2 regions of the Nitratireductor sp. CH_MIT9313-5 genome follow, and region 2 is predicted to be linked to the other one. Evidence: riboswitches for the same ligand, from Rfam matches in the RefSeq annotation. Region 2 holds a riboswitch; the other holds the start of a gene.

What was found. Region 2 has a riboswitch for S-adenosylmethionine ahead of WA367_RS05430 (O-succinylhomoserine sulfhydrylase). Riboswitches for the same ligand answer to the same signal wherever they lie in the genome.
Region 1: another riboswitch for S-adenosylmethionine. It lies ahead of metX (homoserine O-acetyltransferase MetX); the one in region 2 lies ahead of WA367_RS05430 (O-succinylhomoserine sulfhydrylase).

Annotation. Positions count from the first base shown of each region.
Region 1 is NZ_JAYMER010000010.1:504,712-512,459, reverse strand. Features, by position in the region: gene yddG (aromatic amino acid exporter YddG) at 1-437, shown strand, start outside; gene gloB (hydroxyacylglutathione hydrolase) at 440-1,207, opposite strand; gene WA367_RS03725 (methyltransferase domain-containing protein) at 1,314-2,072, shown strand; gene WA367_RS03720 (NAD(P)H-dependent flavin oxidoreductase) at 2,075-3,190, shown strand; gene WA367_RS03715 (omptin family outer membrane protease) at 3,156-4,115, opposite strand; gene metW (methionine biosynthesis protein MetW) at 4,198-4,812, opposite strand; gene metX (homoserine O-acetyltransferase MetX) at 4,812-5,978, opposite strand; SAM riboswitch at 6,058-6,135, opposite strand; gene hisC (histidinol-phosphate transaminase) at 6,215-7,315, shown strand; gene WA367_RS03695 (prephenate/arogenate dehydrogenase family protein) at 7,320-7,748, shown strand, end outside.
Region 2 is NZ_JAYMER010000011.1:285,774-293,521, forward strand. Features, by position in the region: gene WA367_RS05395 (mercuric transporter MerT family protein) at 1-295, opposite strand, end outside; gene WA367_RS05400 (MerR family transcriptional regulator) at 395-787, shown strand; gene WA367_RS05405 (VUT family protein) at 1,087-1,650, opposite strand; gene queF (preQ(1) synthase) at 1,656-2,123, opposite strand; tRNA gene WA367_RS05415 (tRNA-Gly) at 2,320-2,393, opposite strand; gene WA367_RS05420 (ion transporter) at 2,528-3,316, shown strand; gene WA367_RS05425 (2'-deoxycytidine 5'-triphosphate deaminase) at 3,313-4,404, opposite strand; SAM riboswitch at 4,487-4,564, shown strand; gene WA367_RS05430 (O-succinylhomoserine sulfhydrylase) at 4,613-5,803, shown strand; gene WA367_RS05435 (CDP-alcohol phosphatidyltransferase family protein) at 5,806-6,411, opposite strand; gene apaG (Co2+/Mg2+ efflux protein ApaG) at 6,542-6,934, shown strand; gene WA367_RS05445 (Hsp33 family molecular chaperone) at 6,938-7,748, opposite strand, start outside.

The sequences.
Region 1 (7,748 bases), on a different contig from region 2:
ATGCCGCAGCCGGAGCCTGCGCGCTCTTCTGGTCCGGATATTCGCTGTTGTCGCGTCGCTTTCAGGCGGTGCCGACCAGCATAGTGACATGGTACTGCGCGGCAACTGCAGCACTTTCGGCGCTCTGTCACCTGGCACTTGAAACCACCATTTGGCCCGCCACGCTGCAGGAATGGCTGGCCGTGGCCGGTCTCGGTCTGCTGCCTGTCGGAGCAGCCTTCTACGCCTGGGATTTCGGCGTGAAGCACGGGAACATCCAGGTGCTGGGCGCCGCCAGCTATGCAGCACCTCTACTTTCCACCATCGTGCTGATCCTTGCCGGTCAGGCCGAAGCGACCGCCAACATCGTTGCGGCCTGTCTCCTGATTACCGGAGGCGCTGCACTGGCGGCCAAGAACATGATCCTGCGCCAGCGATCCGCTGCACCGGCGGAGTAGTTTCAGGCGAGATCCTTGCGCTTGCGGATCTCCGCGAAGACTTCCGCATCACTCGCCTGCTCCATACCCAGATTGCGCCGGATGACCGGGTCATGCCAGCGCATGAAGGGGTTCGTGGCAAGCTCTTCGGCAATCGTGGTGGGAAGCGTTGGTTTGCCTTCCGCGCGCAATCTTTTGATCTTGTCGGCACGCTCCTTGAGGGCCGAATTTGATGGATCGACCGTCAGCGCGAAGCGGGCATTCGCCTGCGTATATTCGTGTCCGCAATAGACTTGCGTTTCCAGTGGCAACGCCGCCAGCTTCTTCAACGTTTCCAGCATGACCGGTGGCTTGCACTCGAAAAGCCGCCCGCATCCAAGTGCAAATAGTGTGTCGGCTGTGAAGACGACATTCGCTCCGGCAAAATGATAGGAGACATGCCCTGCCGTGTGGCCGGGCGTCTCGATCACACGCGCCCTGGCTGCGCCGATCTCCACGACATCACCCTCACCTACCTTCTGGTCAATACCGGGTATGCGATCAGCTTCTGCGGCAGGACCGATGATCTTGAGCCCGAACCGCTCCTTGAGCGCCAGATTGGCCTCCACATGGTCGGGATGATGATGGGTCGTGAGGATAAAACTCGGCCGCCAGCCAGTACGACCAATCATCTCCAGAATGGCCGTTTCCTCTGGCGCGTCGACCAGTGCAACGGTTCCCGTCTCGCTGTCGCGCAACAGAATGCCGAAATTATCACTCCGGCACATGAACTGTTCGATCTGAAGCGTCATCATCCCCTCCATCTGGTCGCCGCGCACGATAGAGCGGGCTCGCCTGCTTGTCATCTCCGGCAGGTAATTCTTGCGCCCGAACGAGGGTGAACATACCGTCACCGCCATGAATTCTGATATCGTTGATCTCAAGGCATTTTATTCCTCCGTTCTGGGAAGGCTTACCGAGCGTTCCATCGCGATGGCGCTGACAAGCCTTTGGTCGCGTCTTCCCGATGAACGGCTGGTGGGGCTTGGCTATGCTCTGCCTTGGCTGGAGCGTTTCGCGCCGGATGCGGAGCGTTGCTTTGCCTTCATGCCCGCCCGTCAAGGTGCGGTTCGCTGGCCGGCACAAGCTCCCTCCGCCACGGCACTGGTCTTCGAGGAGGAATTGCCTTTGAGCGATTCCTCAATAGATCGCATGCTGCTGGTGCACACGCTGGAGCACATGGAGAATCCGGGCCAGGCACTGAGCGAGATCTGGCGGGTGCTTGCCCCTGGCGGAAAGCTGATCCTTGTCGTGCCGAACCGACGCGGCATGTGGGCGCGCTTTGAACATACGCCCTTCGGCACGGGCCGGCCTTATTCGCGCGCACAGCTCACCACGATCCTGCGCGAAGCGAATTTCACGCCGACCAAATGGGCCGATGCCCTGCATTTCCCACCTTCCGAAAAGCGCTGGATCATGCGCCTGCACCGGTGGATGGAGCAGGCGGGACGGCGGTTCTGGCCCTTGTTCGCAGGCGTACTCGTGGTGGAAGCTGAAAAGCGCCTCTACCAGGGCATCAGGGTCACCAGACGCCAGAAGCGCAAGGTTCTGGTGCCGGTGCTCTCACCGCAGGGTGCAACCATGGCCGGGGCGAAACGCGAGCCTGTCGAGGAATAGCTATGTGGCATGACGAGCGCATCACGAAAATGCTTGGTATCAGCAAGCCCCTGCTGCTTGCCCCGATGGCAGGCTCCGGTGGCAGCGCACTTGCCATTGCGGTGATGAAAGCAGGTGGCCTCGGCGCGCTCCCCTGCGCGATGCTGAAGCCCGACCAGATCCGGAAGGAGGTCCTGACCATCCGGACGGCAGTCGCCGGGCCGCTCAATCTCAACTTCTTCTGCCACTGCGAACCGGATGCGGACAAGAGCCGCGAAAGCCTGTGGCTGGAGCGACTGGCGCCTTATTACAAGGAGCTCGATGTACAGCCGCCTGAAGAGATTTCCGGCGCAGGCCGCAATCCGTTCAATGAGGAAGCCTGCGCATTGGTCGAGGAGCTGAAACCGGAGGTGGTGAGCTTTCATTTCGGTCTGCCCGATGCCGATTTGCTGGAGCGAGTCTTCGTCACAGGCGCGAAGGTCATTGCGACAGCGACCACCGTCACAGAGGCGCGCGAGCTCGAAGCGCGTGGCTGCGACGCGGTCATCGCTCAAGGCGTGGAGGCCGGTGGCCACCGTGGTATCTTTATGGAAAGCTCGCTTGCAGCACAGCCAACCACCATGGCGCTCGTGCCGCAGGTGGCGGATGCGGTTACCTTGCCCGTTATCGCAGCAGGTGGCATTGGCGACGGCAGGGCGATAGCCGCAGCATTCCAGCTCGGCGCATCTGCGGTCCAGATCGGCACTGCCTTCCTGCGCTCGCCGGAAGCCTTGACCTCGAAATTTCACCGCCGTGCTTTGGCAGAAGCAAAGGACGACCAGACGGTACTGACCAACATCTTCACCGGTCGCCCCGCCAGAAGCATCATCAACAGGGCAATCATGGAGCTCGGCCCCATCGCGGCAGACGCCCCCGCCTTCCCGCGCGCGACTGCCGCCCTGACTCCGCTGCGCAACGCAGCGGAAGAACGCGATTCCGGGGACTTCTCGCCACTTTGGGCCGGTCAGGCGGTGGCCTTGGCGAGGGAGGCACCTGCCGAAGAAATCTTCAAAAGCCTGATGGAAGGAGCCGAGGAGATGGCCCGGCCCTCGTTCTTCAAGCGCATCAGAAGCGCAGGCTCAGCCCGCTGGAGATCGTAACCGCCTCAAGCTGCGCACCGGCACCGTCGGCATCGCTGTCGGTGACCATGCCGTCATCGATTTTGCTGAGCACGACATCTCCAACACCGTGGAAATAGCGGTCATAGGCCGCGGCCAGGAAGATGCTTGTCATCGGAGCCACGGCATATTCTGCCCGTCCTGAGAGGCTGATGAATGGCAGGGCGTTGAACTCGTCATCGAAACGGGTGTTGGTCTGCCAGTGCCAGTCGTGGTCCTGTGCGTTGATCGTCACACCCCCACGCGCCTGCGCGATCAGGGTGAGGTCGCTTATGCGGGTTTGCGCACGTGCGCCGATAAAGACACCGGGAAGCTTCTGTCGATAGGAGATGGCGCGCTGGCCTTCAGGCTCGGTGCCGGTCTCGTTCCGGTATCCGCCATTCTCGCTATAGACATAAGAGCCGCCATAGGAAGCCCATCTCACATCCGTATATTTGAAACCGGCGTGCAGATTGACGCTTGAGGTCACCAGCGAGAAGTTGCGGCCAAGCGCAATATCACCGGTGAAATAGTGCTCCAGATCAGTATTCGGATGCTCAGAGCGATCCGACCAGTCTTCAAAAGCGAAGCTGGGTGCGGCATCCAGCCAGTCATAGTCGACCATATGACTGTCGCCGTTGAGGCCGATTGTTACATGGGAAATGATGCCCCAATTGTTGCCAAGGTCGATTTCCGCTGCCGCAGTCACGACCGGAACGTCGGACTCCCAGAAAAGTTGGCTGATGCGATTGCCGGCATCGTCATAGACGAACTCTTCCGCGCTCAGTGACGCATAACCCACGCCGCCAAGCAGACGGATACGCTCTGGCACGATCAGGTCCGGATTGCCAACAGCCTCCAGTTCTGCTGCCTGCAGAGGCAAGGCCGAAAGGAAGGACACAGAAACCGCCAAACTCAACTTCTTCATGAAACCACCCCGTTCAAATCCCGGCCCTCCCTACCAACCTATTGGTTAAGAAAGGCAACCGGAAAGAACCTGCAGGTGATCTTCAGCGCTTCAGAAGAAACACCGCCTGCTGACCGAAGAAGTTCCAGAACCACCAGGGCATGGAGAGGCCAATCTTCTGGCCAGTCGCATCAAGTGCCGTGGCGCTTTCGACGGTTGCTCCGAGTTCGTCCGAAAGTTCCACGAAATCGCGGATCGTGCAGAAATGGATGTTCGGCGTATCATACCAGGAATAGGGCAGATCCTTCGTCACCGGCATTCGCCCCTTCATGAGTAGCGAGAGCCGCACGCGCCAATGCCCGAAATTAGGAAAGGAAACGATGGCGCGGTCGCCGATCCGCAAGAGCTCGTCCAGCACCTTCTTGGGATTGTGCGTGGCCTGCAGCGTCTGCGACAGCACCACATAGTCGAAGCCCTTGTCAGGATAGAAACGAAGGTCGCGGTCCGCATCCCCCTGAATGACAGAAAGCCCACGCGCCACGCATTCGTTGACGCCTCGCTGGGACAGCTCGACCCCGCGCCCGTCCACCCCCTTCTGCACCTGCAGCAGTTCGAGAAGCGATCCGTCGCCCGACCCGACATCTAGAACCTTCGACCCGGGTTCGATCAGATCGGCAATGACCTGCAGGTCCACGCGCTGTGCATTGTTTACACTCATCAGATCAGCCCCGCATTGCGCGCCGCAGCTTTCAGGAAACCATCAATCGCCGCATGAAATTCCGGCTCATCGAGAAGGAAGGCATCATGGCCGCGGTCGGTCTCGATCTCCACGAAGGAAACGGAAGCGCCGGCAGCGTTGAGTGCATGAACCACCATGCGGCTCTCTTCGGTTGGAAACAGCCAGTCGCTAGTGAAGGAGACCACGCAAAAGCGGGTCCTGGTGCCCTTGAAGGCTTTCGACAGCATCCCACCATGCTCGCTCGCCAGATCGAAATAGTCCATCGCTCGCGTCAGATAGAGATAGGAATTGGCATCGAAGCGATCGACGAAGGTGATGCCTTGGTGCCGCAGATAGCTTTCGATCTGGAAATCGGCGTCAAATCCGAAGGTCGGTTGGTCGCGATCCTGCAGGTTGCGGCCGAATTTGCGGTGCAGCGCGGGCTCGGACAGATAGGTGATATGCGCGGCCATGCGCGCGACAGCGAGCCCCTTTCCGGGATGGCGTCCATCCTTCAGATAGGCGCCACCGCGCCAGTCCGGGTCAGCCATGACGGCCTGGCGCCCGACTTCGTGGAAGGCGATGTTTTGCGCCGTGTGGCGCGCGCCCGTGGCAATGGGCACCGCAGTGTTTACGCGCTCGGGATAGCTTGCCGCCCATTCCAGAACCTGCATGCCTCCCATCGACCCCCCGACGACGGAGAACAGTCGCTCGATGCCCAGATGTTCAACCAGCATGGCCTGCGCGCGCACCATGTCCTTGATGGTGATGACCGGCAGGCCGAGGCCATAAGCCTGTCCGGTCTCCTCGTTGAGGGAAGCGGGTCCGGTAGAACCAAGACAGCTTCCAATCACGTTCGAGCAGATGACGAAGAAGCGGTCCGTATCGATGACCTTGCCCGGCCCAACCAGCGCTTCCCACCAGCCGGGCTTGCCGGTAACCGGATGCTGGTTGGCAACATGCTGGTCGCCGGTCAGAGCGTGGCAGATCAGGATCGCGTTGCTCTTGTCCGCATTCAGTTCGCCATAGGTCTGATAGGCGACTTGGAACGGCGACAGCGTGATACCGGCGGCAAGATGCAGCGGCTTGTCTGGTCCGAACCGCACCACCTTGCTGGAGGGATTGTTCGCCTCGTCCCGCGCTTTCGCGACCCGGGATTTCACCATATCCACGCTCCTTCGCCCCTATGCGCCTCACGGCAGCGGGCACAAAAAAACCGGCCAATGCAAATATCGCAAAGCCGGTCAGGAACGCTGCACGGCCTTTTAGCGACTTGTTTAACGTGGCTGCAAGCCGACCGGCCAAATCACCACGAGATCGGGCTGCTTTTAAGCCTCAAGCCCCTTTGCGTCAACGCTGGTGATGGGCTAAGTGAGGCGGCTTCAACCCGTGGGAACTTCCGATGAGCTCTTCCGACCGCCCCCAGCCGAAACCCGGCGTGATGGAAATTTCTGCCTATGTGCCCGGCCGCGAAACGGCCGAAGGCGTGGCAAAGGTCTACAAGCTGTCTTCCAACGAGACACCGCTTGGCCCTTCGCCCAAGGCCATAGAAGCCATGCAGGCGGTTACGAACCATCTTGAGCTTTATCCCGACGGCGCAGCCCACGCGCTTCGTGATGCGATCGCGGAAATCCACGGGCTGAACCCTGCCAATATTCTCTGCTCGAACGGTTCGGACGAACTCCTGGGACTGCTCGCTCATGTCTATTTGAGTGCAGGCGATGAGGCGGTTTTCACTGAGCACGGCTTCCTCGTCTACCGCATTCAGACGCTGGCCAACGGCGCAACTCCGGTCGTCGTCAAGGAAAAGAATGCGCGCGCCGATGTTGATGCAATCCTTGCCGCGGTCACCGAGCGCACCAAGATCGTCTTCCTCGCCAACCCGAACAATCCGACCGGAACCTACCTCCCGGTGGACGAGGTCCGCCGCTTGCAGGCCGGACTGCCGCCCCATGTTCTGCTGGTGATCGACGCAGCCTATGCGGAATATGTGCACCGCAACGACTATGAGGCAGGCGTGGAGCTCGTCTCCTCCTGCCAGAACGTCGTCATGACGCGGACCTTCTCCAAGATCTACGGGCTTGCCGCCCTGCGCATCGGCTGGATGTACGGTCCGGCACATGTGGTGGACGCGATCAATCGCGTGCGTGGCCCGTTCAACGTAAACGCAATGGCGATCGCGGCAGGTGCTGCGGCCATCCGCGACCGCGAACATCTGGCAAAGGCGGTGGCGTTCAACGACGAGTGGTTGAACTGGCTGACGAAGGAATTTGAGCGGATCGGCTTGAGAGTGACCCCCAGCGTCGGCAATTTCCTGCTGATTCACTTCCCCGATGCAAAAGGCAAGGGCGCGGCAGAGGCCGACGAGCATCTCGTCTCGCGTGGCTTCGTCCTGCGTCGCGTCACCGCCTACGGCTTCCCCAACGCCTTGCGCATGAGTGTCGGGACCGAAGAAGCAAATCGCGGCGTCGTCGCCGCCCTTACGGAGTTCATGAATGGCTGAGGCCATGACAGAACCTATGTTTGAGAAGGTTGCGCTGATCGGCATTGGCCTGATCGGTTCATCGCTCGCACGAGTCATTCGCCGTGAAAATCTGGCGGCCGAGATCATCGTCTCGACCCGGAGCGCCGAGACGCTGAAACGCGCCGAAGCGCTCGAACTGGGTGATGCCTATTTTCAGGATGCCGCCCAGGCGGTTGAAGGTGCCGATCTTGTCGTCGTCAGCGTTCCCGTCGGCGCATCCGGCACCGTCGCCAAGGCGATTGCGGGAACACTAAAGCCCGGCGCAATCGTTACAGACGTCGGCTCCACCAAGGGCTCCGTCATCTCCCAGATGCAGCCCGAACTGCCCAACCATGTCCATTTCATTCCCGGCCACCCGATCGCCGGCACCGAGCATTCAGGCCCCGATGCAGGCTTTGCGGAACTTTTTGAA
Region 2 (7,748 bases):
GTTGTGACCGGTCGGTCGCGCACCCATCATCAGTGCTGCAAGCAGGCTGCCGATAAACCTTCCAAAACCCCCAGCTCAATGCCGCTACGGCGATGATGAGAAAGACCGGACGGTAGGGCTCCAATGCAGTGAGGTTGCCCACCCACGCTCCTGATACGCCCAGGCCGAACAGCACCAGCGGCAATACGCAGCAGGTTGAAGCACCGATGGCCCCGAGGGCACCCAGAAAAGCAGCGCCTCCAGCGCTGGCATCCTTGGCATCGGGTTTGGATATGTGCGTTCGAATAGTCGTCATCTGGCAAGGCCTCGCGGTTCCTGTCATTCTATGTGGCACCTGTAGTAACTACAGATTCAAGAGGGTGACGAAGCCATGCCCATCACAAGGACGCGATCAATGAGGATCGGCACGCTGGCCAGCGAGACAGGCGTGAAGGTAGAGACCATCCGCTATTATGAACGGATTGGCTTGATGAAGAGCCCGGAGCGCACGGCCGGTGGAACGCGCGAATACGGCCTGGAAGACCTGAAACGCTTGAGCTTCATTAGACGCAGCCGCGAACTGGGCTTCAGTCAGGAAGAAATCCGCGCACTTTTGAGAATGGTCGATGCGCAAAGCGTCTCCTGCGCACAGGTCCATGAGATGACATTGGAACACCTGGCAAATATCAGGCGGAAAATAATGCGACTCCAGAGGCTGGAAACCGCACTCGAATCCATGGCGGCCGAATGTTCCAAGGGGGACGTTCCGAAATGCCCCGTCGTGGAGGTTCTCTACGAGGCGCAGTGAATGGACTTGCAAGGCGTTACCAGCGCCACGAAGCAGAAGGGATGTGAGCGAAGGGGTAAAGACGAGCCTCTTCGACGAATATGCCCGCCTGTTGGCCCGGCAGCCGATTCCGGCTTTCTAAACGAACGCGGCTCCAAGAGCCAGTTCACCGTTGGCGTATCGGCCGCTTTCCGCTCGACTGCTCACTTTAGTTTGTGGCGCAACAACACCACTGATGCAAGGCGGTGAAGTCGCCGTTGTTTTAGCTTGGATGGACTGCCGACGCTCCCCCGCATCAGGGGGAGCGTCGAAAATTTGTTTCAAGCTGCGGAGACATTAAGACGCTGGTCTCGCAGCCGGAGCAAGTGGATCAGCGGAAGCGCGGCCACGACAGACCAGCTCTTGCCGATAACTTGACCTGCGACTAGGTCGAGGCTCCCGAAAGCAAGGAAGAGGAAGAGGGCGCTGTCCACGATTATCCCGACGATGCTGCTTGCCACCACTGCAAGTACAAGTCCCTTGCGCTGGAGAGGTGTGAATACCGCCAGATCAGCGGCTTCGGAGAACACGAAGGCAGCGACTGACGCAGCCACGAGTGCTGGGGGCGCGACCAGCGCAGACAGGACGCCGCCTGCAGCTATCGCCACCATTGCCCAGCTCACACCTAGGCGGCGCTGAACGAGATCACGCAGTACAAGCGCCGCACCGATTGCCAGAACACCGCTCGGAGCGGAGATGCCGGGCCACACTGGTACAAGGCAGGGTCCTTTCGGCACACAGAAAGTGCCAACATTTCCAATCAGCCAGTTCGCCAGGGGGATGCAGGCCGCGAAGAGTGCCAGGTAGATGAAGCCTTCAACGCGCAGGAGTTTGGGAGTGGTCATGTCCTTCACCCTCTTCCACGGTAGGTAGGTACGTTCTGGTCGGGGATCCACACATCGGTCGGTTCCGGCCCCGTCTGGTAAAATACGTCGATGGGGATTCCACCGCGTGGGTACCAGTAGCCACCGATGCGCAGCCATTCGGGCTCCAGAAGTGCTGCCAAGCGCGTGCCGATGGAGACGGTGCAGTCCTCATGGAACGCGCCATGATTGCGGAACGAGGTCAGGTAAAGCTTGAGCGACTTGCTTTCCACAAGCCACGCCCCGGGCACATAGTCGATGACCAGATGAGCGAAATCCGGCTGGCCGGTCATTGGGCAAAGCGAGGTGAATTCCGGGGCCGTGAACCTAACCGCATAGCGAACGTTCGCTTGCGGGTTGGGGACTCGCTCGAGAATGGCTTTTTCCGGATCGTCGGGGATGTCAGTTTTCTGCCCCAACTGCGTGAGGCCGGTATAGATGTCGTCTTTTGACAAGTTCTGGTGCCTTCATATGAGGCCACCGATCAGCCAACGTGCAGAATGCACGACATTGATCCTATAGTCCTTGTTTTGACCGGGTAGGCTGCGACCGGGGCTGTTAAACCTGCGGGCCGTGTATAATGAGATGGCCTTCAGGTAAAGGTGCCGCTAGGCAAGGCCCGGACGAAAGTCCTTCAAATATTCAGGAATTTGGAGCGGGTGAAGGGAATCGAACCCTCGTCGTCAGCTTGGGAAGCTGCTGCTCTACCATTGAGCTACACCCGCCTGAAGGCTCATGATTTGTCGTAGAGGTGGGCTTTCTGTCAAGCGGCAATTCATTTGGCCGCGGCTGCTTCTTGACGAAGCGCGCATGAGACATCAACTGTGCGCTCGACATCAAGACGAAGGGCCCTGTTCAAGTGCAATCGCTGAAGACACTTCTGGAATCCCGCAAGTTCGAAACCGCAATCACCGCGCTGATCATCGTGAATGCGATCACGCTCGGGCTTGAAACATCGCAGCGGGCCATGGAAGCGTTCGGGCCGCTCCTGATGGTGATCGACAAGGTCATTCTCGCCATCTTCGTCGCCGAACTAGCCGCAAAAATTTTTGTCTACCGCGGTCGCTTCTTCAACGATCCCTGGCGTATTTTTGATCTGTTCGTGGTGGGGATTGCGCTTGTGCCTGCCACGGCGAATTTCTCGGTCCTGCGTGCGCTGCGCATCCTGCGCGTGCTTCGTCTCGTGAGCATGGTGCCCTCGCTCAAGCGCGTGGTCGGCGGGCTCGTGGCGGCACTTCCCGGCATGGGTTCGATCATGCTGCTTCTGTCGCTGGTCTATTACGTCTTTGCGGTAATGGCGACAAAGATGTTCGGGCCATCCTTTCCCGATTGGTTCGGCACGATCGGACGCTCCGGCTATTCGCTGTTCCAGATCATGACTTTGGAGAGCTGGTCCATGGGGATCGTGCGCCCGGTGATGGAGGTCTTTCCCTGGGCGTGGCTGTTCTTCATTCCCTTCATTGTCTGCACCACCTTCACGGTGCTCAATCTCTTCATCGGTATCATCGTATCGGCGATGCAGGAGGAGCATGATGCAGCGGCCACGGCGGAGCGCTCGGCTCTGCAGCATGAGCAGGAGCTGATCCTGACGGAGATCAGGGCTCTGCGGGAAGAGGTGAAGGCGCTGCGCGTGGAGGAGCGGAGCTAGCCTGCGGTGAAGTGCTTGGAGAGCTTCAGCGCCTGACCCTGATAGTTCGATTTGAGGTCCGCGCCGTAAAGCGCATCCGGCTTGGCCGCCATCTTCTCGTAGACGAGGCGACCGACAATCTGTCCGTGATCGAGAATGAACGGCACTTCGTGGCTGCGCACTTCCAGAACCGCGCGGCTGCCTGTTCCACCGGCTGCGGTATGCCCGAAGCCGGGATCGAAGAAACCGGCATAATGCACACGGAATTCGCCCACCAGCGGGTCGAAAGGCGTCATCTCGGCGGCATAGGCCGGTGGCACATGCACCGCTTCGCGGGAGACGAGGATGTAGAACTCGTCCGGATCCAGCACCAGTTCCGCCGCGCCGTGATTGTAAAGCGGCTCCCAGAAATCCGAGACCTTGAAGGCACCCTTGCGGTCCACATCGACCAAGCCCGTATGATGCTTTGCACGGTAGCCGACGAGGCCGTTTTCGCCACCGGCAAGATCGATCGAAAGCGCGATGCCGCCATTGGAAATGTTCGGCTCGTCGGAGGCCACAAGCGTCTGCGCTTCGTGAAGAACCGAAAGCGCGGTCTCGTCCAGCAGCGAATGGCCGCGCCGGAAGCGGATCTGGGAAAGGCGGGAGCCTGCGCGCGCAAGAATGGGAAAGGTGCGCGGGCTGACCTCAAGATAAAGCGGACCATTATAGCCCGCCGCGATCTTGTCGAATTCGACGCCATTGTCCGTGAGAACGCGCGTGAAAATGTCGAGGCGCCCCGTGGAGCTTTTCGGATTGGCTGACGCCGAAACATCGGCCGGCAGCGCCAGCGTCTCCATCAACGGAACGATATAGACGCAGCCCGTTTCCAGTACCGCTCCTTCAGCCAGCGAGAATTCGTGGAGCGTCAGCCGATCAAGCTTTTCGGAAACTAGCGATCCGGGCCCTGGCAGGAAGCTCGCGCGCACCCGGTAGGCGGTTTCGCCCAGCCGCAGATCGAGGCTTGCAGGCTGGATCTGGTCGGGATCGAGAGGCCGGGCGGATGCCAGACGGCCCGCATCAAACAAGCCGGAAATCTCTCGGTCGGGCAGGATGCCGGTAACGCTCAAGCCAGGTCCCCTCGGGTCAATACTGACCGGAGACGTTTACCGAGACGGGCGATTGACGCAAGACGCTGGGGCCTCTAAAGACACCTTATCCCGTGGTGATTTGGCCGGTCGGCTTGCAGCCACGTAAAAGAAGTCGCTAAAAGGCCGCGCCCGATGACTTTCAAACCGGCGTGCGCCTTCGCAGCCGGTTTTTGTATGGGCAGAAAAGATGACGAACGATTTCTCCAATGAATGGAAGCCGCAGACCGCACTGGTTCATGGTGGCACGCAGCGCTCGCAGTTCGGCGAGACGTCGGAAGCACTCTATCTGACGCAGGGCTTCATCTATGAAAGCGCGGAAGCCGCCGAGGCACGCTTCAAGGGAGAAGAGCCGGGCTTCATCTACTCGCGCTACGCCAATCCCACTGTGGACATGTTCGAAAAGCGTATGTGCGCGCTGGAAGGCGCGGAAGATGCCCGCTCAATGGCCTCCGGAATGGCGGCCGTTTCGGCAGCGCTTCTGTGTTCGCTCAAGGCCGGTGATCATGTCGTTTCCGCCCGTGCACTGTTCGGCTCCTGCCGTTGGGTGGTGGAGACGCTGATGCCGCGTTACGGCATTGAGATCACACTGGTAGACGGCAAGGACATGAAGGCCTGGGAAGAGGCCGTTCGTCCCAACACGAAGCTCTTCTTCCTGGAAAGCCCGACAAACCCGACGCTTGAAGTTTGCGACATTGCAGCCATCGCCAAGCTGGCCGAGAGCGCCGGCGCGCGTCTGGTGGTCGACAATGTCTTCGCCACACCGCTCCAACAGAAGCCGCTTGAACTTGGTGCGCATGTCGTCGTCTATTCCGCTACCAAGCATATTGACGGGCAGGGGCGCTGTCTGGGCGGCATCGTGCTGTCCGACAAGGAATGGATCGACGAGAACCTGCATGACTATTTCCGTCATACCGGCCCCAGCCTCTCGCCCTTCAACGCCTGGACGCTGCTCAAGGGTCTCGAGACGCTGCCGCTGCGTGTGCGGCAACAGACGGAGACCGCCGGCAAGGTTGCCGATTTTCTCGCAGAGCATGAGAAGGTTTCGCGCGTGGTCTATCCGGGCCGTAAGGACCACCCGCAGGCCGATATCATTGCGCGACAGATGAAAGGCGGCTCCACTCTTGTCTGCTTCGATCTGAAGGGTGGCAAGGAAGCTGCATTCGCCTTCGAGAATGCTCTGTCGATCATCGCGATTTCCAACAATCTTGGTGATGCGAAGAGCCTGGTCACTCATCCCGCCACGACCACGCACAAGAACCTGTCCACCGAAGCCCAGGCCGAGGCCGGTATCGGCGCAGGCACGCTGAGACTTTCCATGGGGCTGGAAGACAGCGACGACCTGATCCGCGACATCACGCAGGCGCTGAACGCGGCTTGATCCTAGCGCAGTTCGCGCATGGCAAGGATGATGCGCGATACCGTGGTGTAGATGGTCATCGCCGCAAAGACATAGGCGATGGCCGCAAACCATTGCGGCATGAGACAGGCAAGGCTGAAGGCGATCAGCGTTTCGCCGGCTTCTGCCAGCCCTGTGGTGAAGAAGAAGCTTTTCTCACCACGCGCCTCACCACTCATCTTCCGCTTCTCCGCCATGATGGAGTAGGCGAGAAAACTCGCGCCATTCCCGTAAAAGGCAAAGAGCAGCACCGCACCCGGAACGGCATTGGATGCCGGGTTGTGCAGGATGAAGGCGAGTGGGATCGCGCCGTAGAAGACGAAGTCCAGAACGATATCGAGATAGCCGCCGAGGTCCGTCTTGCCATTGATGCGCGCCACCGCCCCATCCAGCCCATCGCCCAATCGGCTTAGAAGAATGAGCAGCAAAGCTGTGATAAACTGGCCGTAATAGATTGCGACGGCAGCGCCCATGCCGATGACAAAGGCGCTCCAGGTGATGGCATTGGCAGAAACGCGCGAGCGTGCAATCGTGCCTGCCGCAGCCTGCAGCAAAGGGTCCAGTCCGCGTCTGGCGATGCCGTCGATCATCTGTGATGCCTGAAGATTTGGAACATTCTCGATCTATAACCGATTGGCTGAGGACGAAGGGTCACAAAGGCGTCACCTTGCGTGAAGCGGCCGGTCTGCCCGCCTGAAGCCGATCTGAAGAGTGCGGCCTATGTATAAAGCCACCACGCGAGAGATAGAGGTGCGCGTGCGCCCCTTCTTTCTCCCAGAGCAATCCGACCCGGATGAGGGACGTTTCGTCTGGGCCTACCATATCTGCATAATCAACCACGGCGAGACGACGGTGCAACTCCTTGCCCGCTACTGGCACATCACGGACGGGCTGGGGCGTGTACAGGAAGTGGAAGGTGAGGGCGTTGTCGGTGAAAAGCCGGTGTTGAAACCCGGCGAATCCTACGAATATACCTCAGGCTGCCCGCTAAACGCGGATTCCGGCATCATGGTCGGACGCTATACGATGCGGGAGGCAGGCGGGGACTTCTTCGAAGTCGACATTCCTGCCTTCTCGCTCGATATTCCCGGCAGCGAGGCGCAGCTGAACTAAGCGCTACTCGTCAAAGTCCTTCGCATCGAAGCTGTAGGACTTGGAGCAGAATTCGCAATTGACGTGGATCTCGCCATCCTCCGTGCTCTGCTCGATCTCTTCGGCCGTAAACCCGTCGAGAATGCCGCGGATTTTCTCCCGCGAACAGGAGCAGTCATCAATCACATCCGTGCCGTCATAGGCACGCACGCCCTGTTCGTGGAACAGACGGTAAAGCAGACGCTCCACACCAACACTGGGATCGACAAGCTCGCCGGGTTCGATGGTACCGGCAAGAGCAAGCGCTTCCTGCCAGGCATTGTCGTCGGGCTGTCCGTCGCCGGTATTTTCTTCATCCCCGTCGCCGCCGGAAATGTCGCTCATGCGGCTCCGTTCGGGAGAAGTTGGCGTGAATTGCAGGAGAAGCCCGCCCGCACGCCAGTGCTGCTGCCCGCCTTCACCGGGCATGACAATACGCGCGACGCCCATCTTCACCTCGGTCGGGATCTGTTCCGACTGGCGGAAATAGGTGCGTGCAACGGATTCAAGGTCCGAGCCGTCAAGCTGTACGATGCCCTGGTAGCGCTGCATATGCGCGCCCTGGTCCACGGTCAGCGCAAGGATGCCGACGCCCAGAAGCCGCTCTGGTGTTGTCTCACCCTTTTCTTCAGCTTCTTTCAGCCGCTCTTCGTCGAAGCGGGCATAGGCGCGGACGGAGCCCGGTGTCGTATAATCGGCGACGAGCATGTCCACCGGGCCATCGGTGCGGGTTTGGACGATGAACTTGCCGGAAAACTTGAGCGAGCTACCCAGCAGAACCGTCAGCACGATTACT